2 regions of the Paenibacillus sp. FSL H8-0168 genome follow, and region 2 is predicted to be linked to the other one. Evidence: predicted binding sites of a transcription regulator. Region 2 holds the regulator's gene; the other holds the start of a gene.

Region 1 (4,885 bases), 670 kb from region 2:
AGAGAGGACGGAATCCTTGTTGCGCAAGGAAGGGAGATTACAGGATGGCAGCAAAAAAGGAAATTTCCGCAGGCGGCGTTGTGTTTCGCAAACAGGGGGAGCAACTTGAAATTCAGCTCATTACTGACCGATATGGCAAGGTATCCTTGGCTAAAGGGAAAATGGAGTTGGGAGAAACAATCGAACAGACGGCTTTACGTGAAATTCGCGAGGAAACAGGGTTGAACGGGCGGATTATCCAGCATGTAGATATGATTGCTTATACGTATCATCATCCAGAATTTGGGGAAGTAGATAAAGAAGTACACTATTATCTCGTAGAGGCACTGGATGGGGATTTACAGGCACAGATCGAAGAAATTAAAGGAGTTGCGTGGCATACGCCTGAGGAAGCATGGCGTCTCCAGCGCCAGGGTGGATATGACAATAATGATGTCATTTTAAGCAAGGCGCTGTCCATGCTAGGAATTAATGTTTGATTCTGTCGGGAGATATACGATCCTCTAAACGCGTCCACACAGGTAGATAGCAGAGAGGCAAGACCAGCAGAGAGCTAATAACGTTAAACAGAGTTTGGGCATGGGCTACTTTGACTCCGGGCTCGGTAGATATCCAGGCAGCGGCCATCTCCAGACCAGGGATCAACGGCATAAAGAGCAAGGCTCCGCCTACGTTCAGCAGCACGTGGGACCAGGCTACAAATTTGCCGGACACGCTGCCGCCAACAGCGGCAATGAGGGCGGTTACGCAGGTGCCTACATTGGAGCCGATGACGATGGCGATCCCCACATCGGCTGGCAAGGCTCCCGCAGCGGCAAGGCTGATCGCCATGCCAATGACGGCTGCGCTACTGTGAACCAGCGCGGTCAGACAGGCTCCAGCAGCGAAGGCCCACCACATGTTGGCCGCAGCGTGATCAAGAAACCAGCGGAATAGTCCGGCCTGCTCAATCCAGGGGCCGACTGTTTGCATTACGCGGATACCTGCCAGAATCAGCGAAAATCCAGCAAAGACGAGGCTGATATATTGTACAGCCTGCGGACGGCTAAGCCCATTGGAGCCGGGTGAAGCTCCGGCGGACGCATACTGGCGATTGGGGACAGCTTCACCCCACAGGACGGCAGTGCTCCAGCATAGCAATGAGCCGCAGAGCAGCGGAACAGCCAGCATGCCAAGCTGGAGCCCCATCAGCTCGGTGGTCAGGCAGGTGCCGATATTGGTGCCGAGAATGATGCCGAGCGTGCGGCCGTAGGTCAATAGCCCGGCGTTAACCAGTCCGATCGTCAGCACCGTTACGGCGGTGCTGCTTTGCAGCAAGGCGGTAATGCCTGAGCTGAACAGCATGCCCCGCCAAGGGGAAACTGTGGCGCGGTTCAGCCAGCGGGTGAGGAAGGGGCCGGCCAAATGCCGGAGGGCTGCTTCCATCAGCTTCATCCCGCCCAAAAAAATAAACAGCCCGCCGCACAGCGGGAGTATAACATGTATAAACACGGGCATAGCCCCCTTTTCTAGGTGAAAATACTTATGTAACAGCCTATGATCTACCGAGGACAGCCATGACAAGCATGGCCGAGCTGTTTTTTTATAGAACGATAATTTTTGTAGTATCTTCACAAGCTTTAAAAGCGTGACGTCGATATACAGGCGGGCAGTAGCGAAGCGGATCATTTGAATCTGGAAAAGCAACAGTGATCGTAAGATCAAATGATCCGCGGAGCCGCGCCCCTATCGAACAACGTTTTAACACTTTGAGTAATCCAAGAATGGGAGTGAAGGATTTTGCCTTCAGTAATATTAGAACGCAGCCGTAAAAAAAGGCTGGAGCACGCACACCCTTGGGTGTTTAAAAACGAAATAGCCAAGATTGAGGGTGACCCAGAGGCAGGCGATTTGGTCAGCATCGTTAACCATCAGGGGCGTTATTTGGCGACAGGTTACTATAATCCGGCTTCACAAATTACAGTACGTGTGATGTCCTACGAGCCGCTGGAAGCAATGGATCAAAACTTTTTTGCCCAACGCTTTCGCAAATGTCTGGAGCACCGCGAACGTTTTGTGACCGGGGGAAACGCTTATCGGTTGGTGTACGGCGAGGCTGATTTTTTGCCTGGACTGATTGTAGATCGATTTGGTGATGTGTTAGTCGTGCAGTTGTTAACGCTTGGCATGGATCTGCGCAGGGAAGAAATCAGGGATGCGCTCGTTGAAGTAGTGGGTCCTGCTGGTATATATGAGCGCAGTGATGTATCCATCCGTGAGCTGGAAGGATTGGAACAAACGAAGGGTCCTTTGTACGGTGATTGCCCGCGTCATGTGGTGGTGACGGAAAATGGCCTGCAAATCAAGGTTGATATCGTAGAGGGCCAGAAGACGGGGTATTTCTTTGACCAGCGTGAAAATCGTGCGGCTATAGCACCGTTGATGACAGGTTGGGGAGCACGTAGTGGAATTACGCTACAAGAAGTAGCTGCAGACTCAGGGGATGCGGGCACTACGGTCATGAAGCCAGTGAATAAAAGTGGTAAGGTTGTTGAATTCCCATTCTGGGATGGCGCAACCGTATTGGAATGTTTTTCACATACGGGAAGCTTTACGCTCAATGCATGTAAACATGGTGCTAAAAAAGTAACATGTCTTGATATTTCTGAGCATGCGATTGAAAGTGCGCGGGATAATGTCAAGCTGAACGGTTTTGAGGAACGCGTCGAGTTTGTCGTCGACGATGCTTTTCAATATTTGCGCAATCAAGTGAAAGGCGTAGAGGAACGCAATGCACGAGCCGGGGGCAAAGGAGATACATCCAAGCCGCTGACAGCAGGTGGCGGACGCACCTTTGATGTGGTCATTCTCGATCCGCCAGCCTTTGCCAAAACGAAGAACGCTGTCAAAGGAGCTACACGTGGGTATAAAGATATCAACCTGCATGGGATGAAACTTGTCAATGAGGGCGGCTATCTGGTGACAGCGAGCTGTTCGTTCCATATGCGGCCAGAGCTGTTTTTGGACACCATTAAGGAAGCGGCGGCAGATGCCGGCAAAATCCTTCGTCTGGTAGACTGGAGAGCGGCTGGTAAGGACCATCCTCAAATTTTGGGTGTGGAGGAAGGCCATTACTTGAAATTCGCCATCTTTGAGGTGCGCAGCCGGACACAGCTTTAGGTTTCATACAAAGTCAAAGTCAATCGCCTTTTTGGTGATTAAATAGGTAAAATAGACTCATTTTAGGTATAAATCAGTCCTGTAGAGAAGGCATGCACCAAGCCAACCTGCGGGACTGATTTATTTTTAGGGGGAGGATGAATTGCTACAACATGGCAAACGTACGTTCTTTTCTCCCTTGCCTGATATGCTATACTGTTTAATAGAATGTTGTTCGTTGGAAAGGAGGCCGCATCATGTCGGTCCGCTTGTTGATTGGCCGCTCTGGTAGTGGTAAAAGTACGTTAATCCGCAATGAAATGACGTCTATGTTACGCGAGGAGCCGCTAGGTAAGCCTATGCTGTTACTTGTACCGGAGCAATCGTCATTTGCTTCCGAGCATGCGTTACTTACAGAAGCCGGAAACGGTATTCAGGGGTCGGTGCGCGCCCAAGTGATGGGATTTCATCGTCTTGCCTATTTAGTTATGCAGGAAACCGGGGGTTCAGCACTGGTGCCTGTAACGGAAGAAGGCAAGAAGATGCTTTTATATAAAATTATTCGTCGTCGCAAGGATGAACTGAGCTTGTTTAAGGATTCGGGAGACCAGCTCGGCTTTGTGGATCGGTTGAATACATTGTTTACGGAGCTAAAGCAGTATGGAAATGATACTCGGTCTGTACCCGAGCAACTGGAGCGAATGAACGCTGTGGGAGAGTCAACTCCGATTTTGCGCGGCAAGCTCAAAGATATCAGTCTAATCTACGAGGATTTTGAACGAGAGCTGACGCTTAAATATATAGACGGTGAAGATACGTTGCGTATGCTGGCAGAACAGATTGCGGAGTCTTCCCTTGTGCGTGGAGCAGACATTTGGATGGATGGCTACCGTAGATTTACACCACATGAATACAAGGTGGTGGAGCAACTTATGCTGCATGCCTCTTCGTTGACGGTGGCGCTGACTTGCAACCGTAGCTACGAGAGCGGACAGCTTCCGCATGAGCTGGATTTGTTTCATCCTTCGGCGGCTACGTATGTAAAGCTCAAAGGAATGGCAGACGAGCTGATGATAGAGACGCAGACACAATTACTACGCCCTGATCCGCTGCCGAGATTTAAGGAGCGTCCGGCGTTGGCGTATTTGGAGGCTAACTTTGAACATCGTACAGGGTTACGGAATCAGGAACAACGGATGCGGCTGCAGCAGCTACGAGAGCAGTGGACAGAAGAACAGCCGGAGGGCATAAAACTGTACACTGCGGCTAATCGCCGTGCAGAGCTGGAAGGGGCTGTACGCGAAATGCGCCGTCTGGCCCGAGAGGAAGGCGCGCGTTACCGGGAGATGGCTCTGTTTGTACGTCATATTGAAGATTATGAGCCATGGGTGGAACCGATATTCAAACAGTATGAGGTTCCAGTATTTCTGGATCAGCGAAGAAGTGTATTACATCATCCTTTGGTGGAATTGATTCGGGCTTCGCTGGATATCGTGCAGCGGCGTTGGCGATATGAGGATGTATTCCGTGCGGTCAAAACAGACCTTCTACTGCCGCTGGACGGTCGGGTGAGCCGCGAGGAGATGGACCGTTTGGAAAACTATGTTCTGGCCTGCGGAATACAAGGCAGCCGTTGGACAGATGGTCGGCCGTGGCAGGCTGTGCCCAGCTTGTCATTGGAGCTGGAGGAGCAGGAACGGAACCGTAGGCGGGATGAAACGTTGGATTTGATGGAGCTATGCCGGGA
Region 2 (4,885 bases):
TAGAGCTTTCACCGGGGGACGTTATCTCCGTACCTGAAAATATACCTCACTTCTTCACTTTAATGGAGAATCAAAAGATCGTCGCAATCCGATTGTTCATCGAAGAAAATGGCTGGATTGCCGAACCGTATGAAGACCCAACCTTCATTAAAGCATAATTACGAATTTATCCTTGTGTGAATAAAAAACTCCCTCTGCTCTGTAACAATCGAGCGAAGGGAGTTTTTTTAATACTCGTTTCTAAAGACTATGGATTTCTTACTTTAACGATTGAATAATTCCGTCCAATTCAGACAGATGCTTGATTTCGAACTTGGGCTTGATCTCTGTGGTATTGGTTTTAGCGTTCCGGTTCACCCACACCGAGTGTACACCTGCTGCCAACGCTCCTTGAATATCAGTCGTCAGCTTATCTCCTACCATTAAAGCATGTTCAGGCTCAATACCAAGAAGCCCCAAAGCATGCTGGAATATAGACGGATCAGGCTTGCCTCGACCAAATGAACCTGAAATGACAACATGATCAAAAAAAGGAGCTAATTGAGGAACTCCATCCAGTTTCTCCTGTTGTAGATCAGGGGAGCCATTTGTCAGCAATAACAGTTTGTAATGTCCCTTCAATTGTTCTAGAATCTCAAACGTTTCTTCATATACATGTGGACGCGCGCGTCTTTCCGAAGCAAATTGGATAGCCAGCTTTTCCGCCAACTTCTCATTATCTATCCCGAGTTGCAGGAGTCCTCTACGCCATGATTCCTTTCGATAAACAGGGGCCAACTGTTCCAATTGGCGGAATTCAGGTTGCTCACCTGCTGTAAAATTCGCCCACAATCCTTCAAACGGGTTAATGCCGATCATTTGAGTAAAACTAAAGGTTTCATAGGATTCATACAAAGCGCGTGCTTCCTTACGTACCGCTTCCTCCAGAGTTTTCGGATCAACGCCTGCTTCACGTGAGCCTGTTTGGCACGCTGCATCAAATGCCTCTTCTACACTACGTTCATCCCATAAAAGGGTATCATCAAGATCAAACATTACCGCCTGAATCGTCATCTGAATTATCCACTCTCTTTCCACAGTATATGTACACCTATTTGCTCGGTTAAGTATTTGAATCGTTATGTGTGCCCATATTAAGCAAGCGGCCGCAGCATGTTATATGAAATAACATCATACGGCCTTTATTAAAGAGCTACAGGCTAAATCAGTTATTTCTTGTCCACCTGTATCTGATTGGATAGCGCAAACTTCTCAAGTCGCTCTGCAATGGCATCCGTGTCATAGCGACCTAATGATTTTGTGAAAATGAAATTACCGCCCTTACCTTTTCTTTCAACGGTTACGTAACCCTTTTCAATCTTGATGGCTTTCATGTCCCCAGCCGTCATTGGACGTTCTCTACCACCTTTCAGCATATAGAGAGTATCCTTTCCCACTTTCAGATAAGGACGACGGATGAAAAAGATAACAGCCAGCATCAAGTAGAGGCCGAATACAAGCCAATCCATTCCTCGCATGCCAGTCTTAGTCAAAAAGTAACTCATAAGCATGTACAATACAGAAAGACCAGCCAGCATAATTGGCACAGTAATGTTACGGCCACGGAAAATATCCATTGCAGAACCTGCGCCATTAATGGTTTGAATGCCTTGCTTTTTGCGCGATTTATTTAAATGCGCTGTGTTTTTGCGTACTTTTCTTTCAAATGATCGGGCCATCTCTCAATTCCTTCCCAGATATATTACAATAAAACAATTGCCTCAAAGCTGATCTATATAGATACCGAGAACGGTACCTAAAACAAAAGGCAAATTGCAGGCTTGGGCGCTTTAACAACTTTAATGCTTCAGCCCGTCATTTCCCTTCGATGTATCATCGTCCACAAATTCAATCGTTTCAAGCTGCTGCCGAAAATTACGGCGAATGTTACCTAAATAAATTTCCCGAAGATTGGCGCGCTCTGTGGCTTCCTCTTCCGTCAAACCCTCGGATTTTGCTTTGCGCGCTAATTCATTGATGCGCTGAACTAAGCTGTCTATATCCAAATTGTGTCCCCTCCATAAAAGCAAAGATATAATACACTTTGACATGTAGAAAAGAGCTTGTCAAGGCTCCCGCATTACGCTCCCTGACAAGCTCTAATTGTCTATAGATCAGAAGTTAGGAAGCTTGAGTACCTGACCTGCCTGTACTCCCCGATCCTCCAAACCGTTAATCCGCACAATTCCTTCTATATATACCCGTGTATCCATTCGTTCCGGTTTATGATTTGCGGCAATCTCCCACAACGTATCTCCAGGTTGTACGGTCAGTTTAGTCACTTCTTCCTTGGAAGCTGAAGGTGCCGCGAAAACCGTAAGTACACCTGCCCCTGCAATCCAAGCAACAATCACTAAAATAAGAAGCTTAACTAAAAGAGTATTAGTAATAATTTGCATAAAATGCGCTCTACCCTCTTTTCGGGTCTCCTGCAAATTTTCTGAATTCATCGGAAAAATACTTTGATAAGTGCTATATTTCATCATTGGCTGCGACCTCCAAACGTTTGTTCTTATGTTTTCACAATATAACACGAACATTTGTTTTGTTCAATAGAAAAGAGAACAAAAGTTCGCGATTATTTTTAGGGATTATTTAGAACTTATGTTTGTACGAACGGAGGTTCTATGCTATAATTTTCCCAAACGTTACTAAATGGGGTTGATACGGTATGTCTAAGATTTCGAGCCGCCAGCAGGCCATTCTTGAATTTATCCGCAATGAAGTGCGTCTAAAGGGATACCCCCCTTCTGTACGCGAAATAGGCGAGGCTGTCGGATTGGCCTCCAGTTCTACGGTTCACGGTCATTTGGATCGTTTAGAGAAAAAAGGACTCATTCGACGCGATCCTACAAAACCACGGGCTATTGAGTTACTCGGTCAAGACGAATCGGATAACAGCAACTTGATTAATTACTCCATTAGTCGTGTCCCCGTCGTCGGCAAAGTAACTGCTGGCCTTCCTATTACGGCGACAGAAAATATTGAAGATTACTTTCCTCTTCCCCAACACTTTGTTGGTGAGGATAAAATATTCATGTTATCTGTTGTAGGCGAAAGCATGATTGAGGCTGGGATTGCTAACGGAGACTATGTAATCGTACGTCAGCAGCAGACCGCTGATAATGGCGATATTGTTGTAGCTATGACAGATGAAGACGAAGCTACAGTTAAAACCTTCTACAAAGAAAAAGATCATATCCGGCTTCAACCTGAAAATCCAGCCTTTGAACCGCTTCGCCTGACACACGTCAGCATTTTGGGCAAGGTTGTAGGACTCTTCCGGGACTTCCACTGATTTCTCGTTCTTTCTTCCCCGTTATTCTAACCACTAATACAAAACCGGCTGCCTAGGGCAAGCCGGTTTTGTATTGTTATTATGTATACTATGTATCTCACAACTATTTTTTCATTTCAGCAACCTATTCCTATTGTTTCTACTATAAAATCAGCCTCCTCATCTCAAATAATCACCCACTGATCTTGAGCAGCTATATTGATGGGCAAAACTAATAGATCTTTCTTTGTTTTAGATAAATATGGTATATTAATTACTCATAGCTCTGTAGGAGGAATTAAATGAAAAAAATTATAATTTCAGCGTTTGTTGTGATATTTATCGCCATAAACTGTGTAGTACCAACAATGGATCATTTGTATGCAGAAGAGAAATCACACATAACAACCTACGATCGTATTCAGTACATACAAATACTTATCCATTTCAGGTATTTAGAAAAGCAACTCGAAGCTGTAATTTCCGAAAGAAACAATTACCCAGAAGACAGCCAAGAATATAAACTGCTCTCTGAACAACTGAATCATATTCTTGCTCAAGAGGCGTACTACGAGAAAAAACTTAACACTCTTAATAGTAAATAATTTTCATACTAAACTGCATATTATTTATCTACACTATTAGACTCATGCCGACCTGCCTGTAACATTCTCCTGCAACGTAAAGTTGAAATGGCGAAGACAGGTTCGCATGAGTTTTTTGTTAACCATTAGGAATATAGGTACCAGCTTCTTTTTGCTTTTAATAGATTTATGCTGATACATTACTATCACAATTGACATAGTATATAGCAGACCTAAGCAAAGGAGATATGCAGATGATCAGAAATAGAGTTAAAACGTATAAGCATCGCATCGGAAAAAACAGATATCTGGTCGTTAAAGTCTTTCAAGCCGCAGCTGCTAAAACAGGAAGCGGAAATGCACTAGCAACCAATGCCTTGAATATCAAAATTTCCAAGCGTAAGCATAAACACCACTAAGATTCATCCGTACCTTCATTTCCTTGAAGGGAGGTGATCACATGAGCAGAAGACATTGCAGACGTGATTTGAGAAGAAGAAGATCAAACATCCGTTCGAATCAAAGAGCTGTTGCGCGTGCAAGAGGTAACGCACTGGCTGTTAATCTGTTTAGCGTGAATGATAGACAACGCAGACGTTAATAATCGTTTTCAAGCAAAAGCAGGAAGGATTCTTCCTGCTTTTTTTTTAGTGTTAAACAGCACACCTAACTACTGCTATGAATCGTTGAAGCAAGCGGACGAGATCGTAGAATATCACACATAGTTGAACAGTCGCTACAATTTTGCTCTTTTTATAAATCTAACAGACAGGAAATGGTGGTTCTCTTTTAGAATAGTGTGCATAGAGAAATTAAACCAGGAGGAGACAAGCCATAATAATTAAAATGTCACTTTCGAATATGGGAGATTTTAAGAAGTCAAATGAGAATAACGGCTTTATTGTGTCAGGAAGGATTATACCTAAATACGAGAACGATAATTGGACATATATAGAAGAAAGTTTCCCCGAACCATATTTTAAAC

Evidence for each region. Region 2 encodes LexA, which represses DNA repair genes until DNA is damaged. Its sites were predicted from a motif close to CGAACATATGTTCG; they were not measured.
Region 1: addB (helicase-exonuclease AddAB subunit AddB) is a predicted target of LexA. The motif match lies at 3,316-3,329, and genes of this name have one in related genera.

What each region holds. Positions count from the first base shown of each region.
Region 1 is NZ_CP151948.1:3,907,317-3,912,201, reverse strand. Features, by position in the region: gene MHI21_RS17200 (NUDIX domain-containing protein) at 45-479, shown strand; gene MHI21_RS17195 (Na/Pi symporter) at 469-1,491, opposite strand; gene MHI21_RS17190 (class I SAM-dependent rRNA methyltransferase) at 1,780-3,159, shown strand; gene addB (helicase-exonuclease AddAB subunit AddB) at 3,396-4,885, shown strand, end outside.
Region 2 is NZ_CP151948.1:3,236,126-3,241,010, forward strand. Features, by position in the region: gene MHI21_RS14250 (cupin domain-containing protein) at 1-158, shown strand, start outside; gene MHI21_RS14255 (HAD family hydrolase) at 259-1,053, opposite strand; gene MHI21_RS14260 (hypothetical protein) at 1,209-1,718, opposite strand; gene MHI21_RS14265 (DUF896 domain-containing protein) at 1,839-2,045, opposite strand; gene MHI21_RS14270 (LysM peptidoglycan-binding domain-containing protein) at 2,154-2,522, opposite strand; gene lexA (transcriptional repressor LexA) at 2,711-3,337, shown strand; gene MHI21_RS14280 (hypothetical protein) at 3,619-3,921, shown strand; gene MHI21_RS14285 (hypothetical protein) at 4,155-4,319, shown strand; gene MHI21_RS14290 (hypothetical protein) at 4,361-4,501, shown strand; gene MHI21_RS14295 (GNAT family N-acetyltransferase) at 4,735-4,885, shown strand, end outside.